DNA from 4 places in the Bradyrhizobium sp. USDA 4472 genome. Region 3 is predicted to be linked to each of the others. Evidence: predicted binding sites of a transcription regulator. Region 3 holds the regulator's gene; each other region holds the start of a gene.

Region 1 (5,612 bases), 1.9 Mb from region 3:
GTGAAGCTGAAGTAGGGCGGCACAGCCCGTTACTCCGTCTACGGGCATCATGCCTTTCTGATTCCATCAGCTAATTCTCCTCCATGGTCTGACGGATCGTCGTCAGAATGGTTATGTTTGCTTGCGCCGAGCGGCGTCGATGCCTCAGGTTCGGAGCTCCGACGCGCGGGCGGCGATCGCAGTCAACAGCGAGACAGGCCATGGCAAAACCGTTCCCGTCGAAAACCCATATTGGCAACCATATGCTGCATCCGGAAACGCTGATGCTGACCTATGGCTACGATCCGCAGCTGTCGGAAGGCGCCATCAAGCCGCCGGTGTTCCTGACCTCGACCTTCGTGTTCAAGACCGCCGAGGACGGCCAGGACTTCTTCGACTACGTCGCCGGCCGGCGCGAGCCGCCGGCGGGCATGGGCGCCGGCCTGGTCTATTCGCGCTTCAACCATCCCAACAGCGAGATCGTCGAGGACAGGCTCGCAGTCTACGAGCGCACCGAGGGCTGCGCGCTGTTCTCCTCAGGCATGGCGGCGATCTCGACCACGATTCTGGCGTTCGTGCGGCCCGGCGACGTCATCCTGCATTCACAGCCGCTTTATGGTGGCACCGAGACGCTGCTGACGAACACGCTGTCGCGGTTCTCGATCGGCGCGGTCGGCTTTGCCGATGGCATCGACGAAGCGACGGTCAATAGCGCCGCGGAGGAGGCGATGCGCAAGGGCCGGGTCTCGATGATTTTGGTCGAGACCCCCGCCAACCCGACCAACGGCCTCGTCGACATCGCGCTGATGCGCCGCGTCGCCGATGCCATCGGCAAGGCCCAGGGCCAGACGCCGATCATCGCCTGCGACAACACGCTGCTCGGCCCGGTGTTTCAGCGGCCGATCGAGCACGGCGCCGACATCTCGCTGTACTCGCTGACCAAATATGTCGGCGGGCACTCCGACCTGATCGCCGGCGCCGCGCTCGGCACCAAGGCGGTGATGAAGGGCGTCAAGGCGCTGCGCGGCGCCATCGGCACCCAGCTCGATCCGCATTCCTGCTGGATGATCAACCGCTCGCTCGAGACCTTGAGCCTGCGCATGGAGAAGGCCAACAGCAACGCGCGCCTCGTCGCGGATTATCTACGCGGTCACGCCAAGGTGGCGAAGGTCCATTATCTCGGTCACCACGAGGAGGACTCACCCTCGGGGCGCGTGTTCGCACGGCAATGCCTGGGGGCGGGATCGACATTCTCGTTCGACATCGTCGGCGGCCAGGCGGCGGCGGAGAAATTCCTCAACGGCTTGCAGATCTTCAAGCTCGCCGTGAGCCTTGGCGGAACGGAGTCGCTCGCCAGCCTCCCGGCGACGATGACCCATTCCGGTGTCCCCGCCGATATCAGGCACAAGATCGGCGTGCTCGATTGCACCATCCGGCTGTCGATCGGCATCGAAAATCCATCCGACCTGATCGCCGACCTCGAGCACGCATTGAGCGCGGCCTGAGCTACGGCAGATTCAGAATAGAAGGGGCCGAGCGCTGCTCGCGCCCGGCCCTCGCCGATGCGATTGCTATGAACTTACTTGGTCACCTGGCCGCGGATTTCGCCGCCCGGATTTGCCGCCGTGTGGACGTTGACATAGAGCTTGCCGGCGAGGAGATCGGAGGCCTGCGCGTCGGTCAGCGTCGCCGAGCCTTCGACCGGGCTGTTCGCGGCGCCGGGGATCGGCACCATGACGCCGGCGTTCTTGCCAGGCTCGGCCGGACCGTGGAAATGAGCGGCGGTGGCGGGGCCGGAGAGCCCGGAATAGGTCAGCTTCCAGGAGAGCTTCTTGCTGGCGGCGTCATAGTCGATGTCAGCCGTGCCGGTACCGGCGCTGGCATTGGCGGGGACTTCGGACTTGCCGTCCAGCGTCGCCTTCAATTTCTCCGCGCTGGCCGAGCCTGCGAATGCGACGGCGGCTCCGAGTGCCAGCGTGGCAAAAAGGGCTTTGTTCATGGGTCTCTCCCTGTTGACGCCTGATTGCGGTCAACCTGCAAACAGTGCGATTGCAAGTTTATTCCCGGATTCCGATCGAACCATCTAAATTATTCGTGGCTGGAGCGGCTGCGGGTTGATCCGTAAATTCGCCGGAGCACGATGGGATCCGCAATGCTGCGACGAACAATTTATGTCATTCTCGTCACGACCGTTGCAGCTGTTGCCGCTTATTGGTGGCTGACCGCGCCGACTGCGCTGGCCTTGCCGGCGCCGACGCGCGGGCCCGATCTCGCCAACGGGCAGGAGCTGTTCAACGCCGGGGGCTGCTCGTCCTGCCATGCCGTGCCCAACCAGCCGGATCGTCTGCGGCTCGGTGGCGGCCTGGCGCTCGGCTCGCCGTTCGGCACGTTCTATGTCCCGAACATTTCGCCCGATCCCAATGACGGCATCGGACGCTGGAGCGAGGCCGATTTCGTCAATGCGGTGACACGCGGCATTTCGCCAGAGGGCACACACTACTATCCGGCGTTTCCCTACACGTCCTACCACATCGCTGATATTAACGACGTCCGCGATCTCTTCGCTTACCTGAAGACGCTGCCGCAGGTCTCGGGCCGGGTGCGCGACCATGATCTGCCGTTTCCGTTCAACATCCGCCGCAATGTCGGCATCTGGAAATGGCTGTTCATGGATGTCAGGCCGTTCGTGCCAGATCCGGCACGTTCAGCGCAATGGAATCGCGGCGCCTATCTCGTCAACGGCTTTGGCCATTGCGCCGAGTGCCACAGCCCGCGCAATGTTCTCGGCGGCGTCATCGGCTCGCAGCGCTTCGCCGGCGGCCCCAATCCCGAAGGCGAGGGCTGGGTGCCGAACATCACTCAGAAGGGCTTGGGCAGCTGGAGTGAGAGCGACATCGCCGACTTCCTCGAGACCGGCGACATGCCCGAGGGCGACAGCGCATCGGGCTCGATGCGGCCGGTGATCAAGAACCTCGCGCAGCTCAAGCCTGAGGACCGCGCGGCGATGGCCGCCTATCTGAAGTCGCTGCCGCCCGTCGATGGCCCGACGCCGCCCAAGCGCAGGGAAGGTGGCGGCTAGCTGGCGCCGAACGCCTTGAAGGTGATGATGGTGAGGGTGTCCTGGATGCCCGGCAGCACCTGCACCTTCTCGTTCACGAAGTGGCCGATATCGGTGTCTTTGTCGACATAGAACTTCACCAGCAGATCGTATTGGCCTGCCGTGGAGTAGATCTCGGAGGCGATCTCGGCTTCGGCGAGCGCGTTGGCCACCGTATAGGACTGGCCGAGCTTGCATTTGATCTGGACGAAAAAAGGAACCATAGCAGTCACTCCGAAGGCCTGTTCCCGGCCAATAGGCCAAAACCGGCCCGATTTAGCAAGCCGCCAGCGGTCGCGACAAGTGCCACGAGGTCATCGACGCCGCGAGATTCGGCGGCTTGCTGGGGCTGTGGGAGGGCGCTAGGACAGGCGATGGCCGAGTTTTGTTCAAGCAAGCGTGTCCCGCGATGACGACATCAGTGGCGCTCACCATCGCCGGTTCCGATTCGAGCGGCGGCGCCGGCATCCAGGCCGACCTGAAGACCTTTGCCGCACTCGGCGTCTACGGCACCTCCGCGATCACCGCGTTGACCGCGCAAAACACCAAACGCGTCACCGGCATTCACCCGGTGCCCGCTGATTTCCTCACCGCGCAGATCGATGCGGTGTTCTCCGATCTCGACGTCGGCGCCGTCAAGATCGGCATGGTGGCGCAGGCAGGCAGCATCGATGCGATCGCCTCAGCGCTGTCGTACTGGAGGCCGCGCCATGTCGTGCTCGATCCCGTGATGGTCGCAAGTTCGGGCGATCGCTTGCTTGCCGCGGAGGCCGTCGAAGCGTTGCGCACGAAACTGATGCCGCTCGCGTCGGTGATCACGCCCAATCTGCCGGAGGCGGCTGCGCTGCTGGACGAGCCGGTCGCGCGAAGCGAGAGCGATGTCGAAAGCCAGGGGCGTCGCCTGCTTGGCCTCGGCTGCCGCGCCGTCCTGATCAAGGGCGGGCACGGCGAGGGAGCGGAGAGCACCGACTATCTGATCAGCGCCACCGCCATGATCGCGCTTGCTGCACCGCGCATCGCGACCCGCAACACGCACGGCACCGGCTGCTCGCTATCCTCAGCGGTTGCGGCAGGTCTTGCCAAGGGCGAAGATCTCGAAACGGCCGTGCGCAATGCCAAGAGCTGGATCAGCGCGGCGATCGCTTCTGCCGACCGCTTCAGCGTCGGTCACGGCCACGGGCCGATCCATCATTTCCACAGGTTTTACTGACGCTGATTTCGCGGCTCGCAAGCACCCGCCGGGACCATGGCTTCCCGGCATTTTGCGGGGCCCCATCGCGGGCCATGTCGCCTGTTTGTCGCATGCGGCTGATATTCGCGGGGAGGGCGAGGCAAGGTCCGATTCGTATCCGAGGGTGCCTCAAAGGTTCAATCGTCATCCCCCTGTCACGGGACATTGTTACAGGCTGTCGCATGGGAAGTTACGATGTGAGTGACGAAAGCCCGGAGCGGCGCTTTCGCACGTTGTTCATCTCCGACGTCCATCTCGGAGCCCGCGGCTCTCAAGCCGATCTTCTGCTGGACTTCCTGCGTTACCACGATGCCGATACGATCTATCTCGTCGGCGACATCGTGGATGGCTGGGCGTTGAAATCGAGCTGGCATTGGCCGCAATCGCATAACGACCTCGTCCAGAAGCTGCTGCGCAAGGCGCGCAAGGGTGCCAAGGTCGTCTACGTGCCCGGCAATCACGACGAGTTCCTGCGCAACTATTACGGCACGCATTTCGGCGGCATCGACGTCGTCGAGAACACCGTCCACACCGGCGTGGACGGCAAGCGATATCTCGTCATCCACGGCGACATCTTCGACCTCGTGGTGCAGAACGCGCGCTGGCTCGCCCATCTCGGCGACAAGGCCTACGACTTCGCGATCCAGATGAATCGCTTCGTCAACTTCTTCCGCCGCATGTTCAAGGTGCCCTATTGGTCGCTGTCGCAATGGGCCAAGCAGAAGGTCAAGAACGCGGTCAACTATATCGGCGCGTTCGAGCAGGCGCTCGCCGCCGAAGCACGGCGCCACGACGCGGATGGCGTGATCTGCGGCCACATCCACTACGCCGTGATCCGCGACGAGAACGGCATCCGCTACATGAACTGCGGCGACTGGGTCGAGAGCTGCACTGCGCTGGTCGAGCACGACGACGGCCGTTTCGAGATCATCACCTGGGCGGATCACCTGCAGAAGCCGGCAGAAGTGCCGCAGGTGGCAGCCAGAGCTGCTTGATGAGAGCTGCCTGATGCGCATCCTGGTCGCGACCGACGCCTGGCACCCGCAAGTCAACGGTGTGGTTCGGACGCTGACCAAGCTCGCTGACGCCGCGAAGGCGCTTCAAGTCGAAGGTCTTGGCGTCGAGTTCACGTTCCTGACGCCGCAATCGTTCCGCACCTTTGCGATGCCGAGCTATCGCGACGTGCGGCTGGCGATGCCGCGCCCGGCGCGCATTGCGAAGCTGATCGAGGAAGCCCGGCCCGACAGCATCCACATCGCGACGGAAGGACCGATCGGCGTGATGGTCCGCCGCTATTGCCGCCAG
Region 2 (5,612 bases), 1.2 Mb from region 3:
CCATGCGCAGGCCCTGCGCCGGATCCTGGTGCACAAAACCCCAATCGGTACGGAACAGCAGACGCCGCTCGGCCTCGCCAAGCGCGGCGAGATCGCGCGTGACGCCATCGCGCATGCGATAGGACACCTGCCCGCCGCTGGCGGCGAGCTGACCTGACAGCAGCTGCAGCAGCGTCGACTTCCCCGAACCGGATTCGCCGACGATCGCCAGCACCTCGCCGGGATAGAGCGAGAACGACACGTCGCGGCACGCGGCGATGCGGCCGTAGGATTTGCTGAGGCTATCGGCGGTCAGCAGCGGCTGATCAGCTTCGAGCGTATCGAAATCAGCCATTTGCTTTCCCTTGTGCTTTCCCCTGCGCCTTGTCCTTGTAGGGTGCAGCACTCAGGGCACCGTGATGGCCGGCGGCCTGCCGGCCCTCGCAATAGTCGGTGTCCGAGCAGACGAACATGCGGCTGCCCTTGTCGTCGGTGACGATCTCGTCGAGATAGGAACTTTCCGCGCCACATAGCGCACAGGGCGCGTTGAAGCGATAGGGCTCGAACGGGTGGTCCTCGAAATCGAGCGACACCACCTTCGTATAGGGCGGGATCGCGTAGATGCGCTTCTCGCGGCCGGCGCCGAACAATTGCAGCGCCGGGCAATTGTCCATCTTGGGATTGTCGAACTTCGGCGTCGGCGACGGGTCCATCACGTAGCGCGCATTCACCTTCACGGGATAGGCGTAGGCGGTCGCGATGTGACCGAAGCGGGCGATGTCCTCGTAGAGCTTCACATGCATCAACCCGTATTCGGCGAGCGCATGCATGCGCCGTGTCTCGGTCTCGCGCGGCTCGAGGAAGCGTAAGGGCTCCGGGATCGGCACCTGGTAGACCAGAACCTGGTTCGCAAGCAGCGACGCCTCGGGGATGCGATGGCGCGTCTGGATCACCGTCGCCTCTTCGGTCGAAGTCGTCGTCGCGACGCCGGCCGTCTTGGCGAAGAATTTTCGGATCGAGATCGCATTGGTGGTGTCGTCCGAGCCCTGGTCGATCACCTTCAGCACGTCCTGCGGTCCCAGGATCGCGGCCGTCACCTGCACGCCGCCGGTGCCCCAGCCATACGGCATCGGCATTTCGCGGCTGGCGAACGGCACCTGATAGCCGGGAATCGCGATCGCCTTGAGGATCGCACGGCGGATCATCCGCTTGGTCTGCTCGTCGAGATAGGCGAAATTGTAGGCGGGCGCGTTCATTCCGCGGCCTCCTTCATGGCATCGGCCGCATTGGCTTCGGCAGAAGCTTCGGCGAATTCCTTGCGCAGCTTGCGCAACAGGCCGAGCTCGGATTGGAAGTCGACATAATGCGGCAGCTTCAGATGCTCGACGAAACCGGTCGCCTGGACGTTGTCCGAATGCGACATGATGAATTCTTCATCTTGCGCCGGAGCTCCGACCTCTTCGCCGAGCTCGCGGGCACGCAGCGCGCGGTCGACCAGTGCCATCGACATGGTCTTGCGCTCGCTCTGGCCGAAGGCCAGGCCATAGCCGCGGGTGAAGCACGGCGCTTCGTTCGCCGAGCCCTTGAACTGGTTGACCATCTGGCACTCGGTCAGCTCGATCGAACCGAGCGGCACGGCGAAGCCGACGTCCTCTGCTGCGAATTCGACCTCGACCTCGCCGAAGCGGATCTCACCGGCAAAGGGATGGTTGCGGCCATAGCCACGCTGGGTGGAGTAGCCCATCGCCAGCAGAAAGCCTTCGTCCCCACGCGCGAGATTTTGCAGGCGCAGATCGCGGTCCGCCGGAAAGTTCAGCGGCTCGCGGGTGAGATCACCGACGCTGGCGCCGTCTTCGGCCTGCGGCGAAGTCTCGATCAGCCCGTCACGACCGAGAATGTCGGTCACGCGCGGCGTCGGCGCCGTCGAGGCCTCGGCCAGGGCCGGCGCTTCCGGCACGAAGCCGCCGGCGAGCGAGGGATCGAGCAGGCGATGCGTATAGTCGAAGGTGGGGCCGAGGATCTGACCGCCGGGAATATCCTTGAAGGTCGACGACACCCGCCGCTGCACCCTCATCGCGCCGGTGTCGACCGGTTCGCTGGCGCCGAAGCGCGGCAAGGTGGCGCGGAAGGCGCGAACCAGGAAGATCGCCTCGATCAGGTCGCCACGGGCCTGCTTGATCGCGAGCGCTGCGAGCTCGCGGTCATAGAGCGAACCTTCGCTCATGACGCGATCGACGGCGAGCCCAAGCTGCTCAGAGATCTGGTCGAGCGTGACTTCCGCAACGCTTTGGTCGCCGCGCCTGGCATTGGCGAGCAGGCGATGAGCGTTCTCGATGGCGCGTTCGCCACCCTTGACTGCGACATACATGCCTCTAGCCTCCCTTGCCCAGGACTCGCGTGGTGCGCGGGATCGCAGCCACGGCATCATCGGCGACCAGAAGCACGTCGATGCCACGCGGAAACAGGGTTTCGTTGCAACGAAGACGTTCGAACAGGTCGGGGGGCTTGATCGTGGCCTGAAGCGTCGCGGCACCGTCAATGCCGGGGCCACGCAGCTCGAAGCCCGGTCCTCGGTCCAGGCTTTCGACCTGGATGATCACCGTGGTCGAACGGTCAGGATATTCGTTGGTGCCGAGCGCGAAGCGCTCGAACGGGGGCAACGCACCGCCGTCACTGATCAGAGCGAACGCCGCGATGGAGGCATCCTGCACCACCGGCGCACCGCTGTGGAACTTCAGCCATTTCAGGACGTCGGGGCTTTCCGCCATCCGAGCATCGAGCCAGAGCGGCGTGTCATGATCGAACAGCGTCAGCGCGATCGCGGCGGTGCCACGCATCATCGTCTCAGGTGTTCCGGCCATCGGCAGGATGCGCTGGACCGAGCCCGGCCGCGCCATCGCATCCATGACCGAGCGAAAGGTCGATTGCGCCGACAAAACCTTGTCGGCGAACCCCGGCGGCAGTTCCGCAATCGTGGTCATGGCCTCACCCTTCACCGCGCACCATGGTGTAGAAATCAACCTTCGTCGCAGCGGTCTCTTCCGCCGCGCGCCTGCGTCTCGTCATAAGCTGCTCGCGCAGCGGCGCGATAACGTCGCGCTCGACAGCCGCGCCAAAATCGCGCGACTGCACCAGCGCGTCGCACAGCGCGATCAGCCGCGCCTTCTCGCCATCGCGCCCGAGCGTGTAGCCGAAGCCGACCTCGCCGCTCGCAAGCCGCACGGCGGCGCGCGACACCGTCGCCTCGCCGAGATTGAACGGCGCGCCATCGCCACCGATCCGGCCGCGCAACATCACCAGGCCGTTCTCCGGCGCGCGTAACTCCTGATGGCCGGGCAAGGAGATCATGCGCAGGCGGGCGGCGATCTCGCCCGCCTCCGCATGCGCCAGCACAGCCATGGCGGCCTGGCGCTGGGCTTGCTGGGTGTTGTGCTGGGTCACCGAATCCACCGACTCTTGTCGAACTCAAGTTGTCTATGATACTAGACAACTTGATACGGAAACGCCATGACCGTTTCGTGACAAACGTGTGATTTTCGGGCTAGGCTGATCGCCGACATGAGCATGCAGGACACCGCCTCTTCAGGCGTCGCGCTGTGGCGCCTCGTTGCCGACGGCATCGAGCGCGGCATCGCCGACGGCCGTTTTGCCACAGGCGACAAGCTGCCGGGCGAGATGGAGATCGCCGAAACCTATCGCGTCAACCGCCACACCGTGCGGCGCGCGCTGGCGGCGCTCGCCGACCGCGGCATCGTGCGCGCCGAGCGCGGCAGCGGAACCTATGTCGAGGCGCAGAAGCTCGCTTATCCCCTGCGCTCGCGCACGCGCTTCTCGGAGATCGTCGGCGCCGACGGCCGCGAGCCGCATGGAAGGATGATCGAGGCGTCGGAGGACGTCGCAACGCGGGAGTTCGCGCGGGAGCTCGGATTGAAGACAGGCGCGCCGCTGGTCAGGATCGAAGCCATCCGCCTCGCCGATCGCAGGCCGATCTGCGTCTCCACCACCTGGCTGTCGGCAGAGTGGTTTCCCGACGCCGGCACGGTGTTTGCCGCCACGCGCTCGATGACGAAGATGCTCGAGCATTACGGTATCAGCGACTACCGCCGCGGCGCCACGAGGATCACGGCCGGCATCGTGGACGCGACCGACGCCGCGCGGCTCGATCTGCCGTTGGGGCGGCCGATCCTGGTGGTCGATGCGACGGATCTCGATCTCGGCGGCAAGCCGCTGCTGACCAAGCACTCGCGGTTTGCAGCCGAGCGGGTGGAGTTTCTGGTGGAGCCGTAGGGAAGGCTCAGGCTACGGCCCGCCGCCCAATGATCGCAAAGCGCAGCTTGCCCGAGATGAAATCGATCGCGGCGACTGCGACCAGGATCATCAGGATCAGGAAGGATACCTTCTGCCATTCCAGCACGCGGATCTGCTCGGCGAGCTGGAGGCCGATGCCGCCGGCGCCGACGATGCCGATGATGGTTGCCGAGCGCGTGTTGGACTCGATGAAGTAGAGCACCTGGCCGGCGATGACAGGCAGCACCTGCGGCATCAAACCGAAGCGGATCTCGTGCAGCACGCCGCCGCCGGAGGCACGGATGCCCTCGACCTGCTTCTGGTCGGCGCCTTCGATCGCCTCCGAAAACAGCTTCCCGAAGGCGCCGAAATCCGACACCGCGATCGCGAGCACGCCGGCGAACGGGCCGAGCCCGACGACGTTGATCCAGACCAGCGCCCAGATCAGGGTGTCGACGCCGCGGATCGAATCGAGGAACCGCCGCACCGGGAAGCGGACCATTTCAGGCACGATATTACGCGCCGCAATCAGGCTGACCGGCAGCGCCATCAGTGCGGCCAGCGTGGTGCCGAGCAGCGCGATCGACAGCGTCTCGCCCAGCGCTTTCAGATAAAGCGGCAGCGACGAGCCGGGATCGGGCGGCATCATCATCATGCCGATCCAGCCGAGCTGGCTCAGCCCCGAGATGAAACGCGAGGGCGAGAAATCGAGATCGACCAGGCCGAACACGAAGATCGCTAGCGCAGCGAGCAGCATCATCGGCGTCGCCAGGCGCGACGACGCCGGGCGGTCGAAGACGTCGGGATAGCGCGCGCGGAACTCCGCAGTGTTCACTTCAGGCGGCTTGCTCAATTTCGCGCCTCCCTGCCAAACAGGCGGCCGCGCACCCAGCCGGTGGTGATGTCGATCAGGAAGACCGTGACGATGATGGTGACGAGGATGGCGCTGACATCGGAGTAGTAGAACTTACGGATCGCGACGATCAGCTCCTGCCCGATGCCGCCGGCGCCAACAAAGCCCATGACAGAAGCTTCACGAACGTTGATCTCGAAGCGCAGCAGCGCGTAGCTGGCATAGCCCGCCGAGACCTGCGGCAGGATCGCAAATCGCATGCAGGAGATCCAGCTCGCGCCGGTGGAGCGGATACCTTCGGCAGGCTTCATGTCCGCATTCTCGACGATCTCCGAGAACAGTTTTCCGAGCGCGCCGGTCGAGTGGATCGCGATCGCCAGCACACCCGCGACCGGACCGAGGCCGAAGGCCATGACGAAGATCAACGCAAACACGATGCCGGGCACCGTGCGCGCGAATTCAAGCAAGCGCCGCACCGTGAAGCGCAGCCAGG
Region 3 (5,612 bases):
CCGAGCCGAGCAGGGTCGTCAGCACGATGGCCTCGCCGAGCAGCTTGCCTACGGGTGCCGGATAATCGTGCTTGGTCAGGATCTCGTCGAGCGCGGGACCAAGCCGCACCAGGCGGCCGCGCACATCGAGCGCGTCGACCTCGTAGGGCAGCACGGCGTCATCGATCGGAACCGCTGATGGCGCGCGAACCGGGCCTTCGGGCCCGGTTTTTATGTCAGGAGATTGGGAAACCATGGCGCTCTATCTGGGGTCGGTCTATGCGAAATGAAAGAGGCACGCCCGCATTCCGGCGCCCCTCGGAACGACGGCCTGCGTAGCCCGGAGTGACCACCGGGCCCATGAGAAGGATCACTTCACCGCGTCAAAGCACCAGGCCAAAATGCCCTTCTGCGCATGCAGGCGGTTTTCGGCCTCGTCGAACACGACCGATTGCGGGCCGTCGATCACCTCGTCGGTGACCTCCTCGCCGCGATGGGCCGGCAGGCAGTGCATGAACAGCGCGTCGGGCTTGGCCAGTGACATCAGCTTGGAATTGACCTGGTAGGGCTTGAGCACGTTGTGGCGGTGCTCGCCTTCCTTGTCGCCCATCGACACCCAGGTGTCGGTGACGACACAATCGGCGCCCTTGACCGCGGCCTCGGGATCGGTGCCGAGCACGATCGGCGCACCCGTGGTCTTGATGAAGTCGCGCATCGCCTTTTTCGGCGCGAGCTCGGGCGGCGTCGCGACATTGAGCTGGAACTTGAAGCGCTCGGCGGCGTGGGCCCAGGACGCCAGCACATTGTTGTCGTCGCCGGTCCAGGCCACTGTACGACCTTCGATCGGGCCGCGATGCTCCTCATAGGTCATGAGGTCGGCCATCACCTGGCACGGGTGCGAGCGCCGCGTCAGGCCGTTGATGACGGGCACGGTCGCGTTCGCCGCGAGTTCCAGCAGGGCCTCGTGATTGAGGATGCGGATCATGATGGCGTCGACATAGCGCGACAGCACGCGCGCGGTGTCGGCAATGGTCTCGCCGCGGCCGAGTTGCATCTCGGCACCGGTGAGCATGATGGGTTCGCCGCCGAGCTGGCGCATGGCGACATCGAATGAGACGCGGGTGCGGGTCGAGGGGCGCTCGAAGATCATCGCCAGCGTCTTGCCTTCGAGCGGCTTGACCGGCTGGTGCGCCTTCTGCTTCGCCTTCATGGCGGAAGAAGCCGCGAGCATGCTCTTGAGCTCGGACAGCGGCAGCTCGTTGATATCGAGGAAGTGCTTGGGACTCTTGCTCATCAGCTTGCCGCCCGCTTGTTACCCGACAGCGCCGTGCAGGCGCGTTCGAGCCTGGCGACGCTGTCCTCGATCTCGGCTTCGGTGACGATCAGCGGCGGCAGGAAGCGTACGACATTGTCGCCGGCGCCGACGGTGAGCAGTTTTTCGTTGCGCAAGGCCGCAACCAGATCGCCTGAGGGCACCACGGCCTTGATGCCGATCAAGAGCCCCTCGCCGCGGACTTCGCTGAGGATATCGGGGTGACGGTCGATCACGGAAGCGAGTTTCTGCTTCAGGAGCAGCGACATCTTCTGCACGTGGTCGAAGAAGCCGGGCTTGAGCATGACGTCGAGCACGGCGTTTGCAGCTGCGATCGCCAGCGGATTGCCGCCGAAGGTCGAGCCGTGCGAGCCGGGTCCCATGCCGGAGGCTGCATCACCCGTTGCCAGCACCGCGCCGATCGGGAAGCCACCGCCGAGCGCCTTGGCGAGCGACATCACGTCAGGCGTGACGCCGGTGCGCCGATGGGCAAACAGGTCGCCGGTGCGGCCCATGCCGGTCTGCACCTCGTCGAAGGCGAGCAGCAAGCCCTTCTCGTCGCAGAGCTGACGCAGCGCCTTGAGGAAAGACGGTGTCGCAGAGCGCACGCCGCCCTCACCCTGGATCGGCTCGATCAGGATGCCGGCGGTGTGTGGCCCGATCGCCTTCTTCACGGCCTCGATGTCGCCATGCGGCACCTGGTCGAAACCGTCCATCGGCGGCCCGAAGCCTTCGAGATATTTTGCCGATCCGGTCGCGGCCAGCGTCGCCAGCGTGCGGCCATGGAAAGCGCCTTCGAAGGTGACGATGCGATAGCGCTCGGGATGGCCCTTGGAGAAGTGATGATGGCGGACCAGCTTGATCACGCCCTCCAGCGCCTCGGCGCCGGAATTACAGAAGAACACGAAGTCGGCAAAACTCTCGTTGCACAGACGCGCGGCGAGCTTCTCGCCATCCGGGCTCTGGAACAGGTTCGACATGTGCCAGAGCTTGGTGGCCTGCTCCTGCAGCGCCTTGACCAGCGCGGGATGGGCATGTCCGAGCGCATTCACGGCGACGCCCGAGGTGAAATCGAGATACCGATCGCCATTGGTTGCGATCAACCAAACGCCTTCACCGCGCTCAAAACCGAGATCGGCCCTGGCGAAAACGGGGAGCAAATGCGGCGCTGCGCTGTTAGTCATGACGGCCACTTGAATGTTGCGGACGGTGTGGGCGTGCATTGCGCAACGCACCATTGACCAGCCTGAAAACGAAACGTGCCGCCTTTTAAGGGCGGCACGCGTCACCATTTTAGGCCTGGTGAAACGGGTGTCAATGCCGCCCGAACGCCTCGCGACATGCTGAATCCGTAGTCTTGCGGTGGCGATTTTGCGGGATATTCGCCACGGAACATGTGGAAGCGAGTCGCCGGACTCTTGCGCGTGAGTCACGCCATATTGTAGCGTTCGGCTTGTCAGATACGACATCTCGTGCAGCGGTTCTGATCCCAAAAGTCCTCTTGTACCGGCGTAAACGTTCGGGCGTCTGATTGCGCCCGGCGAGCCTTAAGGGATTCTGGCGGCACGGGTTTTTCGAAGCTTACGCATTCGTCGTGCGGCCCCGCAGATGGCGGCGCGCGGTGAAGGAAAGGGTGCCATGACCGTTTTGACCTGGTCCGACGATCGCGTCGAACAGCTGAAAAAGCTCTGGGAGGCCGGACTTTCGGCCAGCCAGATTGCCGCTGAGCTTGGGAATGTCACCCGCAACGCCGTGATCGGCAAGGTACACAGGCTCGGCCTGTCCGGCCGCGCCAAGAGCCCGTCTTCGGCAGCTCCCCGGCCGCGCAAGGCGCGTCCCGCGCAGCACATGATGCGCGTGAGCCGCCCGATCTCGCGGGGCAACACCGCACTCGCCCAGGCCTTCGAGGTCGAGGTCGAGGCTGAACCTGTGACCTTCGACAACGTGGTGCCGATGAGCCAGCGGCTGTCGCTGCTCGAATTGAACGAGGCCACCTGCCACTGGCCGGTCGGCGATCCCTCGAGCGCGGACTTCTTCTTCTGCGGCGGCAAGGCGCTCTCCGGCCTGCCCTATTGCGCCCAGCACTCGCGGGTCGCGTATCAGCCGGCGGCCGATCGTCGCCGCGCGCCGGCGAAGCCGGGTCCGCGCTGAGCATGGCTCCAGACGACAGCGTCCCGGTACCTGCGACGATCGAGACATAAAAAAGCGCGCCCCAGGGCGCGCTTTTTATTTTGCTTGCATGTCACCGTGCTCAGGCCTGCTCGGCCTTCGCGAAGCGGTCGTCGAGCGCGTAGCCGGCGCCACGGACGGTGCGGATCGGGTCCTGCTCGCGGCCGAGATTGAGGAGCTTGCGCAGGCGGCCGATATGCACGTCGACGGTCCGCTCGTCGATGTAGATGTCGCGGCCCCAGACGCTGTCGAGCAACTGCTCGCGCGAGAACACGCGGCCGGGATGCTCCAGGAAGAACTCCAGCAGGCGATATTCGGTCGGGCCGAGGTCGATCGGCCGGCCCGAGCGCGCCACGCGACGCTTTTCGCGGTCGAGCTCGATGTCGCCGAAAGCCAGCACGGTTGCGAGCCGCTCGGGGCTTGCACGCCGCAGCAGTCCTTTCACCCGCGCCAACAGCTCAGGCACGGAGAACGGCTTGACGATGTAATCGTCGGCGCCGGTGGCGAGGCCGCGCACCCGCTCGCTCTCCTCGCCGCGCGCGGTGAGCATGATGATCGGCAGCTGCTTGGTGTCGGACCGCGTCCGCAACCGGCGGCACAGCTCGATACCGGACAGGCCCGGCAGCATCCAGTCGAGCACGATCAGATCGGGAATGTGCTCCTTGAGACGGGTGTCGGCGTCGTCGCCGCGCATCACCGTCTCAACGTCATAACCGTCGCCTTCGAGATTGTAGCGAAGCAGCTCGGTGAGAGCTTCTTCGTCTTCAACCACCATAATGCGTGCGCCCATGGGGTCGTCGCTCCTTGAGGATTCAGGTGTTGGGGACGGTGGTTGCGAAGGTCGTCATGTCGCCCTTCGGTCGCTTGTCGGTGATGGCCTGGCCTTCGATCATGTAGAACACGGTCTCGGCAATGTTGGTGGCGTGGTCGCCGATCCGCTCGATGTTCTTGGCGCAGAACATCAGATGGATGCAGAACGAGATGTTGCGCGGATCCTCCATCATGTAGGTGAGGAGCTCGCGGAACAGCGAGGTGCAGATGGCGTCGACCTCCTCGTCGCCCTTCCACACCACCATCGCCGCCGGCAGATCATGCGCGGCATAGGCATCCAGCACCGACTTGACCTGTTGCTGCACGAGGTCGGTCATGTGCTCGAGGCCACGGAACAGCTTGAGCGGATGGAAATCCGTCTCAAGCGCCGCGACGCGTTTGCCCATGTTCTTGGCGAGGTCGCCGATCCGCTCGAGATCGGTCGCGACGCGCATGGCGCCGACGATCTCGCGCAGATCGATCGCCATCGGCTGGCGGCGGGCGATGGTGAGCACGGCGTGCTCCTCGATCCGCCTTTGAAGCGCGTCGATCTCGGCGTCGGTGATGACCACGCGCTGGCCGAGCGCGACGTCGCGACGGATCAGCGCGTCGACGGAATCGACGATCATCCGCTCGGCGAGGCCGCCCATTTCCGCGACCGACCGGGTGAGCTCCTGGAGGTCGGTATCGAAAGCCTTTGCGGTATGTTCAGAACCCATGTCCTGTCTCCTCAGCCGAACCGGCCGGTAATGTAATCCTGCGTGCGCCGGTCGGTCGGCGACGTGAAGATCTTGCTGGTGTCGTCGAACTCGATCAACTCGCCGAGATACATGAAGGCGGTCTTGTCGGAGACGCGCGCCGCCTGCTGCATGTTGTGGGTGACGATCGCGATCGTGTAATTCTCGGACAGTTCCTGGATCAGCTCCTCGACCTTGGCGGTCGAGATCGGGTCGAGCGCCGAGCAGGGCTCGTCGAACAGGATCACCTCGGGCCGCACGGCGACGGTGCGCGCGATGCAGAGACGCTGCTGCTGGCCGCCGGAGAGCGAGAGGCCGGATGCATTGAGCTTGTCCTTGACCTCGTTCCACAGCGCGCCGCCGCGCAGCGCCTTCTCGACGCGGTCGTCCATCTCGGACTTCGGGATCTTCTCGTAGAGACGGATGCCGAAGGCGATGTTCTCGTAGATCGTCATCGGAAACGGCGTCGGCTTCTGGAACACCATGCCGACGCGCGCGCGCAACAGATTGAGGTCCAGCCCGGGATCGAGGATGTTGGTCTGGTCGAGCATCAGCTGGCCGGTGACGCGCTGGCCGGGATAGAGGTCGTACATCCGGTTGAAGAT
Region 4 (5,612 bases), 710 kb from region 3:
CACTCATCGCCTCACTTGACGGCGGTCTTTTCGAACTGGCGCAGCATCGTGTTGCCGCGCTCGACGGCGGCGTCCAGCGCCTGCTTGGCGGTCTTCTTGCCGGCGAGCGCCTGCTCGATCTCTTCCGCCCAGACATCGCGAAGCTGCGCCATGTTGCCGAGCCGCAGGCCGCGGGAGTTCTCGGTCGGCTCCTTGTTGGTCAGCTCGAGCAGCGGCGTCTCGAGATAGGGCTGGTCCTTGTAGAAACCTTCGGCCTTGGCCTTCTCATAGGCCGCCTTGGTGATCGGGAGATAGCCCGAGGCCTTGTGTATCCAGACCTGGCGATCGGTGTCCGACAGGAAGGTCAGGAATTTCGCCACGCCCTTGTATTCGTCGGCCGATTTGCCGCCCATGATCCAGAGCGAAGCGCCGCCGATGATCGAGTTCTGCGGTGCGTCCTTGACGTCGGGATAATAGGGCATCGGCGCGGCCGTGAAGTTGAACTTGGCCTGCGCCTTGATGTTGGCGAACAAGGACGAGGAGCTCAGGAAGATCGGGCACTCGCCGGAGGTGAAGCGGCCTTCGCCGGTGTTGGTGCGCCCGGCATAGTCATAGGTCTTGTCCTTCTGCAGCTCGATCAGTTTCTCCAGATGCCTGATCTGGACCGGCCCGTTGAACTTCAGCACGGTGTCGAAGCCGTCAAGGCCATTGGCCTTGCTGGCGAGCGGCACGTTGTGCCAGGCCGACAGCTGCTCGAGATTGACCCAGGTGACCCACGCGTTCGAGAACCCGCAGGTCGGATGGCCGTTGTCGTGCAGCTTCTTGGCCGCCTCGAAGGTTTCAGGCCAGGTCTTCGGGATCTCGACATTGGCCTTCTTGAGTTCGTCCAGGTTGACCCACATGACTGTCGACGACGAGTTGAAGGGGAATGACAGCATCTCGCCCTTCGAGGTCGAGTAGTAGCCGGTGATCGCCGGCAGGTAGATCTTGGGATCGAATTTCTCGCCGGCGTCGGCCATCAGCTTGTAGACCGGCTTCACTGCACCGGTCGCAGCCATCATGGTCGCGGTGCCGACTTCGAACACCTGCATGATGTGCGGGGCGTTGCCCGCGCGGAATGCCGCGATGCCGGCGTTCATCGTATCAGGGTAGCTGCCCTTGTACGTCGGGATGACCTTGTAGTCGCTCTGCGATGCATTGAAGTCGTTGGCGAGCTTGACGATGACGTCGTTGTTCGCGCCGGTCATGGCGTGCCACCACTGGATTTCAGTGACGGCAAGCGCCGGCGAGACGCCCATGCCAACCGTGACTGCAAATGCGGCAGCCGCTCCAAAATGTCGAAGAGCCATCTAGAAAACCTCCCTCAGGCGTCAAAAAGAAGCGCTTGCGCTAGCAGCGCCACATGACGTTCACATGACTGTGTAAGCGGCCGAAACGAAAGCGGCAAGCGCTGCAGAAGGGAAGCCATCAAATAGGCGAAGAGGCGGTTGGGCAGCCTCCTCTGTTCGCAGTGCACATGCGTGCATGCGCCGCACTGCGGCATTGGATGACGTGAGTCGAAATCGAGCAGCTCGAAAACCTCTCCCGCTTGCGGGAGAGGTCGGTGCGAAGCGCCGGGTGAGGGCTTTCTCCTCAAGGCCGCTGCGGCGAGACCCTCTCCCGCGCGCGGGAGAGGGAGCGCACCACTCAGCGCTTGCGCTCGGACCCGCAGACCGTGCCCTTCTCGACCATCGCGCCGATCTCTGCCTTTGAGTAGCCGAACTCGGCCAGCACCTCCTGGGCGTGCTCGCTGAATTTCGGCGGCAGGCGGCGCAGGCTCGGCTTGCTGCGATCGAGCCGGATCGGCGAAGCCACGCCCTTGTACCAGTCCTTCTCGATGACATCGCCGCGCGCGATCGTGTGCGGGTTGGTCAACGCCTGGTCGATCCTCTGCACGGGACCCGCGGGCAGGCCGGCCGCGAGCAGGCGATTGCACAGCGGCTCGGCCTCGTGCTGGCTGAACACGGCGGCAAGCTCGGCGCGCAGCGCCTCGCGATTGGCGATGCGGTCCTTGTTGCGGGCGAAGCGCGGATCGGTGCCGAGCTCCACCTTGCCGATCTCCTTACAGAGCTTGCGGAACGTGCCGTCATTGCCGACGCCGATGAAGATGTCGTCGGTCTTGGTCGGGAAGATCGCGTAAGGCACGAGGTTGGGATGCTCGTTGCCCGTGAGCGAGGGCGGCTTGCCATGCATGAAATAATTCGCGGTGTGCGGATGCATGATGGCAAGGCCCGTTTCGTACAGCGTCGTCTCCAGGAACTGGCCTTTGCCCGAGCGCTGCCGCTCCGACAGCGCCATCAGGATGCCGATTGCGGCATAGAGCCCGGTGGTGATGTCGACCAAGGGCACGCCGATCCGCATCGGGCCGCTCTCTTGCGAGCCGGTGGCGGCGATCATGCCGGTCATGGCCTGGATGATGGCATCATAGCCGGGATTGCCGCCGCGCGGGCCGTCGGCGCCGAAGCCGCAGATCCGGCAATGCACGAGGCGCGGGAATTTCTGGCTGAGCACATCGTTGCCGATGCCCCATTTCTCCAGCGTGCCCGGCTTGAAATTCTCGATCAGGACGTCGGCCGTCTCCAGCATCCTGAGCAGCACGACGCGGCCACCTTCGGAGGCGAGGTCGAGGCCGATCGAGCGCTTGTTTCTGTTAATGCCGACGAAATAAGCGGCGTCCTCCTCGTGGAAGGGAGGGCCCCAGTCGCGCACCTCGTCGCCTGCGGGCGGCTCGACCTTGATGACGTCGGCGCCATGGTCGGCGAGGATCTGGGTGCAGTAGGGGCCGCCGAGCACGCGCGTGAGATCGACGACGCGCAGTCCGCTCATTGCGCCCAAAACGGCTTCAGTCATGCCTTCGCATCCCCTGTGTCGATGTTGGCCACAGGCCTAGCGAGCTTCGTGCGCCCCAGCAATGCCTCGCTGCGGAGGGGGATATGCACGCGCGCGCCGCATCCCGCGGCACGGCAAAAACGGGCGGAAGCGGCCGGCCCAAGGGACCTCGCGCGGGGATCCCGGGCCAGCCATTCCATCGTCGGATCAGACGACCGTCAGGCGGACGTCGACATTGCCGCGCGTCGCGTTGGAATACGGGCACACCTGATGCGCCTTCTCGACCAGCGCCTCGGCGTCCGCGCGGGACAGGCCCGGCAGCGAGACGGCCAGATCGATGTCCAGGCCGAAGCCGCCGGCCGAGCGCGGGCCGATGCCGACGGTCGAGGTCACGGAGGCGTCGGCGGGAACCTTCGGGCCACCCTGCGACGACACGAACTTCATCGCGCCGATGAAGCAGGCGGCATAGCCGGCCGCAAACAGCTGCTCGGGATTGTTGCCGGCGCCGCCGCCACCGCCGAGTTCCTTCGGCGTGGTGAGCTTGACGTCGAGTGCGCCATCGAGGGTCGCGGCATGGCCGTCGCGGCCGCCGGTGGCTTTTGCGCTGGTCTTGTAGAGCACGTTCACGGACATTTTCGTCTTCCTTGGGATGTTCGGGTTGGCGTGCGATGTATATTGCAAACAATTAGATTGTGCACAATCGATATTCGCATGCCTCACATTTAATTGTTTGCAATTGAATGTCCGCCGGCCCGGCCCCACAATGCGGGTCAGTCTCGCGAGATTCTGCATGGCCCGGAAATCATCGACCCTCGATCCGCAACGCCTCGACAACCAGATCTGCTTCGCGGTCTATTCGGCCGCGCATGCCTTCAATCGCGTCTACAAGCCGCTGCTCGACCGCCTCGGACTGACCTATCCGCAATATCTGGTGATGCTGGTGCTGTGGGAGCGCGATGACGTCCCGCTCAAGGACATCGGTGAAAAGCTGTTTCTGGATTCCGGCACGCTGACGCCGCTCTTGAAGCGGCTGGAAGCAGCCCATCTGGTCAAGCGAACGCGAAGCAGCGAGGACGAGCGTCAGGTGCTCATCGCGCTGACTCCGCAAGGCCATGCGCTGAAAGACAAGGCGCGCAGCGTGCCGCAGTCGATCCTGGCGGCGTCGGATTGCTCGGTGTCGGAACTGGTCGCGATGAAGGACGAGATCGTGGCCTTAAGGGACCGGTTGAATGCGGTGATTGGGGCGTAGGGGGCTAGCAGAGCCGCAAGGAAAATAGAAGCTGAAACAGTCCGTCTTCGCCCTGCGGGCTTCGCCGGACACCACGCTTCGCCCTTCAGGCTCCTCGTGGCTGCGCCACGCGTAACCCCGAAGGGCGAAGCGTGGTGGAGCCAGGCGGGATCGAACCGCCGACCTCTTGCATGCCATGCAAGCGCTCTCCCAGCTGAGCTATGGCCCCTTTAGTCCAGATGGGACGATCCTGGGGGGATCCGTCCCGGCCGTCGAGCCGTCCAAGCGACTCGCGCGGTGCACCCTTTTTCACAGATCAGGGCTGATCTCAAGTCTCTTCATCACCTCCGACGTCACCAATGATGTCGGTCACGTCCTCATCGCCCTCTTCTTCGTCGGCAATGAAGGTCGAATCATCGTCATCGTCGTCGTCGAGGGTATCGTCGACCTCGATATCGTCCTCGGATTCGGGGACGACAGCCTTCACCTTGCCGGTGTTCTCCTCGGCATCGGCCTCCTCGAGCGAGACCTCTTCGACCTCGGCCGGCTCCGGCGTGGCGTCCGCGGCGGCTGCGTGGCGGGCCTCGGCGCCGCGTCCGGCGCGGGCGGGCGCAAGGGGCGCGATCGGCACCACCTCGCCGGTATAGGGCGAGATCACCGGATTCTTGTTCAGGTCGTAGAACTTCTTGCCCGTGGTCGGGCAAATACGTTTGGTTCCGAGTTCGGACTTGGCCACGGCAGAGGAATCCTGGGAATGTCTGAAAAGCGGTGCTTCACTTGGCTAGTTGGCGGCCCGCTGTCAATAGCGCATTACGAGAGAAAGACATGCTCGTGACGGCGGGAAGGGCATGTGGTACCTGCCCGCAGCCGCTATCAGGCGTATCCAAGGACACAATCTTGACCCATTCCGACAAGCTGGCGCCGCTCAAATCGCGCTCAAGCGGTCCCCTGACCGGAAAAGTACGGGTGCCCGGGGACAAGTCGATCTCCCATCGTGCCCTGATCCTGGGCGCGCTCGCGGTCGGCGAGACCCGGATTACCGGCCTGCTCGAGGGCGAGGACGTCCTCAACACCGCCAAATCCATGCAGGCCCTCGGCGCCAAGGTCGAGTGCACCGGCGATTTCGCCTGGAGGGTCCAGGGCGTCGGTGTCGGCGGCTTTGCCCAGCCCAAGGCAGCGCTGGATTTCGGCAATTCGGGCACCGGCTGCCGGTTGGTCATGGGCGCCGTCGCCGGCTGCCCGATCTCGGCCGTGTTCGACGGCGATGCCTCGCTGCGCAGCCGACCGATGCGCCGGATCCTCGATCCGCTCGAGAAGATGGGCGCCAGGGTCGTGTCCGGCGGCGAGGGCGGCCGGCTGCCGCTGACCGTGCAGGGCGCGCGCGATCCGCTGCCGATCAGCTACAAGACCCCGGTTGCCTCGGCCCAGATCAAGTCGGCGGTGCTGCTGGCGGGCCTCGCCGCGCCGGGCACCACGACCGTGATCGAGAGCGAGGCCAGCCGCGACCACACCGAACTGATGCTGAAACATTTTGGCG

Evidence for each region. Region 3 encodes PhoB, which activates phosphate uptake and scavenging genes when phosphate is short. Its sites were predicted from a motif close to TGTCATNNANCTGTCAT; they were not measured.
Region 1: a site for PhoB is predicted at 4,450-4,466, ahead of ACVWZ4_RS23815 (UDP-2,3-diacylglucosamine diphosphatase). Genes of this name have one in related genera too.
Region 2: a site for PhoB is predicted at 3,487-3,503, ahead of phnF (phosphonate metabolism transcriptional regulator PhnF). Genes of this name have one in related genera too.
Region 4: a site for PhoB is predicted at 1,382-1,398, ahead of ugpB (sn-glycerol-3-phosphate ABC transporter substrate-binding protein UgpB). Genes of this name have one in related genera too.

Annotation. Positions count from the first base shown of each region.
Region 1 covers NZ_JBSSAM010000001.1:5,116,810-5,122,421, forward strand. Annotated here, with positions in the region: gene ACVWZ4_RS23785 (c-type cytochrome) at 1-15, shown strand, start outside; gene ACVWZ4_RS23790 (cystathionine gamma-synthase family protein) at 201-1,484, shown strand; gene ACVWZ4_RS23795 (CHRD domain-containing protein) at 1,559-1,978, opposite strand; gene ACVWZ4_RS23800 (c-type cytochrome) at 2,132-3,058, shown strand; gene ACVWZ4_RS23805 (Lrp/AsnC ligand binding domain-containing protein) at 3,055-3,300, opposite strand; gene thiD (bifunctional hydroxymethylpyrimidine kinase/phosphomethylpyrimidine kinase) at 3,486-4,286, shown strand; gene ACVWZ4_RS23815 (UDP-2,3-diacylglucosamine diphosphatase) at 4,490-5,302, shown strand; gene ACVWZ4_RS23820 (glycosyltransferase family 4 protein) at 5,316-5,612, shown strand, end outside.
Region 2 covers NZ_JBSSAM010000001.1:1,976,078-1,981,689, forward strand. Annotated here, with positions in the region: gene phnK (phosphonate C-P lyase system protein PhnK) at 1-334, opposite strand, end outside; gene ACVWZ4_RS08955 (alpha-D-ribose 1-methylphosphonate 5-phosphate C-P-lyase PhnJ) at 327-1,235, opposite strand; gene ACVWZ4_RS08960 (carbon-phosphorus lyase complex subunit PhnI) at 1,232-2,347, opposite strand; gene phnH (phosphonate C-P lyase system protein PhnH) at 2,352-2,960, opposite strand; gene phnG (phosphonate C-P lyase system protein PhnG) at 2,965-3,429, opposite strand; gene phnF (phosphonate metabolism transcriptional regulator PhnF) at 3,538-4,266, shown strand; gene phnE (phosphonate ABC transporter, permease protein PhnE) at 4,274-5,119, opposite strand; gene phnE (phosphonate ABC transporter, permease protein PhnE) at 5,116-5,612, opposite strand, start outside.
Region 3 covers NZ_JBSSAM010000001.1:3,185,921-3,191,532, reverse strand. Annotated here, with positions in the region: gene ACVWZ4_RS14630 (Hsp33 family molecular chaperone) at 1-235, opposite strand, end outside; gene argF (ornithine carbamoyltransferase) at 350-1,273, opposite strand; gene ACVWZ4_RS14620 (acetylornithine transaminase) at 1,273-2,475, opposite strand; gene ACVWZ4_RS14615 (GcrA family cell cycle regulator) at 2,930-3,442, shown strand; gene phoB (phosphate regulon transcriptional regulator PhoB) at 3,543-4,250, opposite strand; gene phoU (phosphate signaling complex protein PhoU) at 4,273-4,989, opposite strand; gene pstB (phosphate ABC transporter ATP-binding protein PstB) at 5,001-5,612, opposite strand, start outside.
Region 4 covers NZ_JBSSAM010000001.1:2,480,369-2,485,980, reverse strand. Annotated here, with positions in the region: gene ugpB (sn-glycerol-3-phosphate ABC transporter substrate-binding protein UgpB) at 12-1,328, opposite strand; gene ACVWZ4_RS11295 (CaiB/BaiF CoA transferase family protein) at 1,666-2,868, opposite strand; gene ACVWZ4_RS11290 (organic hydroperoxide resistance protein) at 3,055-3,480, opposite strand; gene ACVWZ4_RS11285 (MarR family winged helix-turn-helix transcriptional regulator) at 3,638-4,096, shown strand; tRNA gene ACVWZ4_RS11280 (tRNA-Ala) at 4,229-4,304, opposite strand; gene ACVWZ4_RS11275 (TIGR02300 family protein) at 4,404-4,811, opposite strand; gene aroA (3-phosphoshikimate 1-carboxyvinyltransferase) at 4,973-5,612, shown strand, end outside.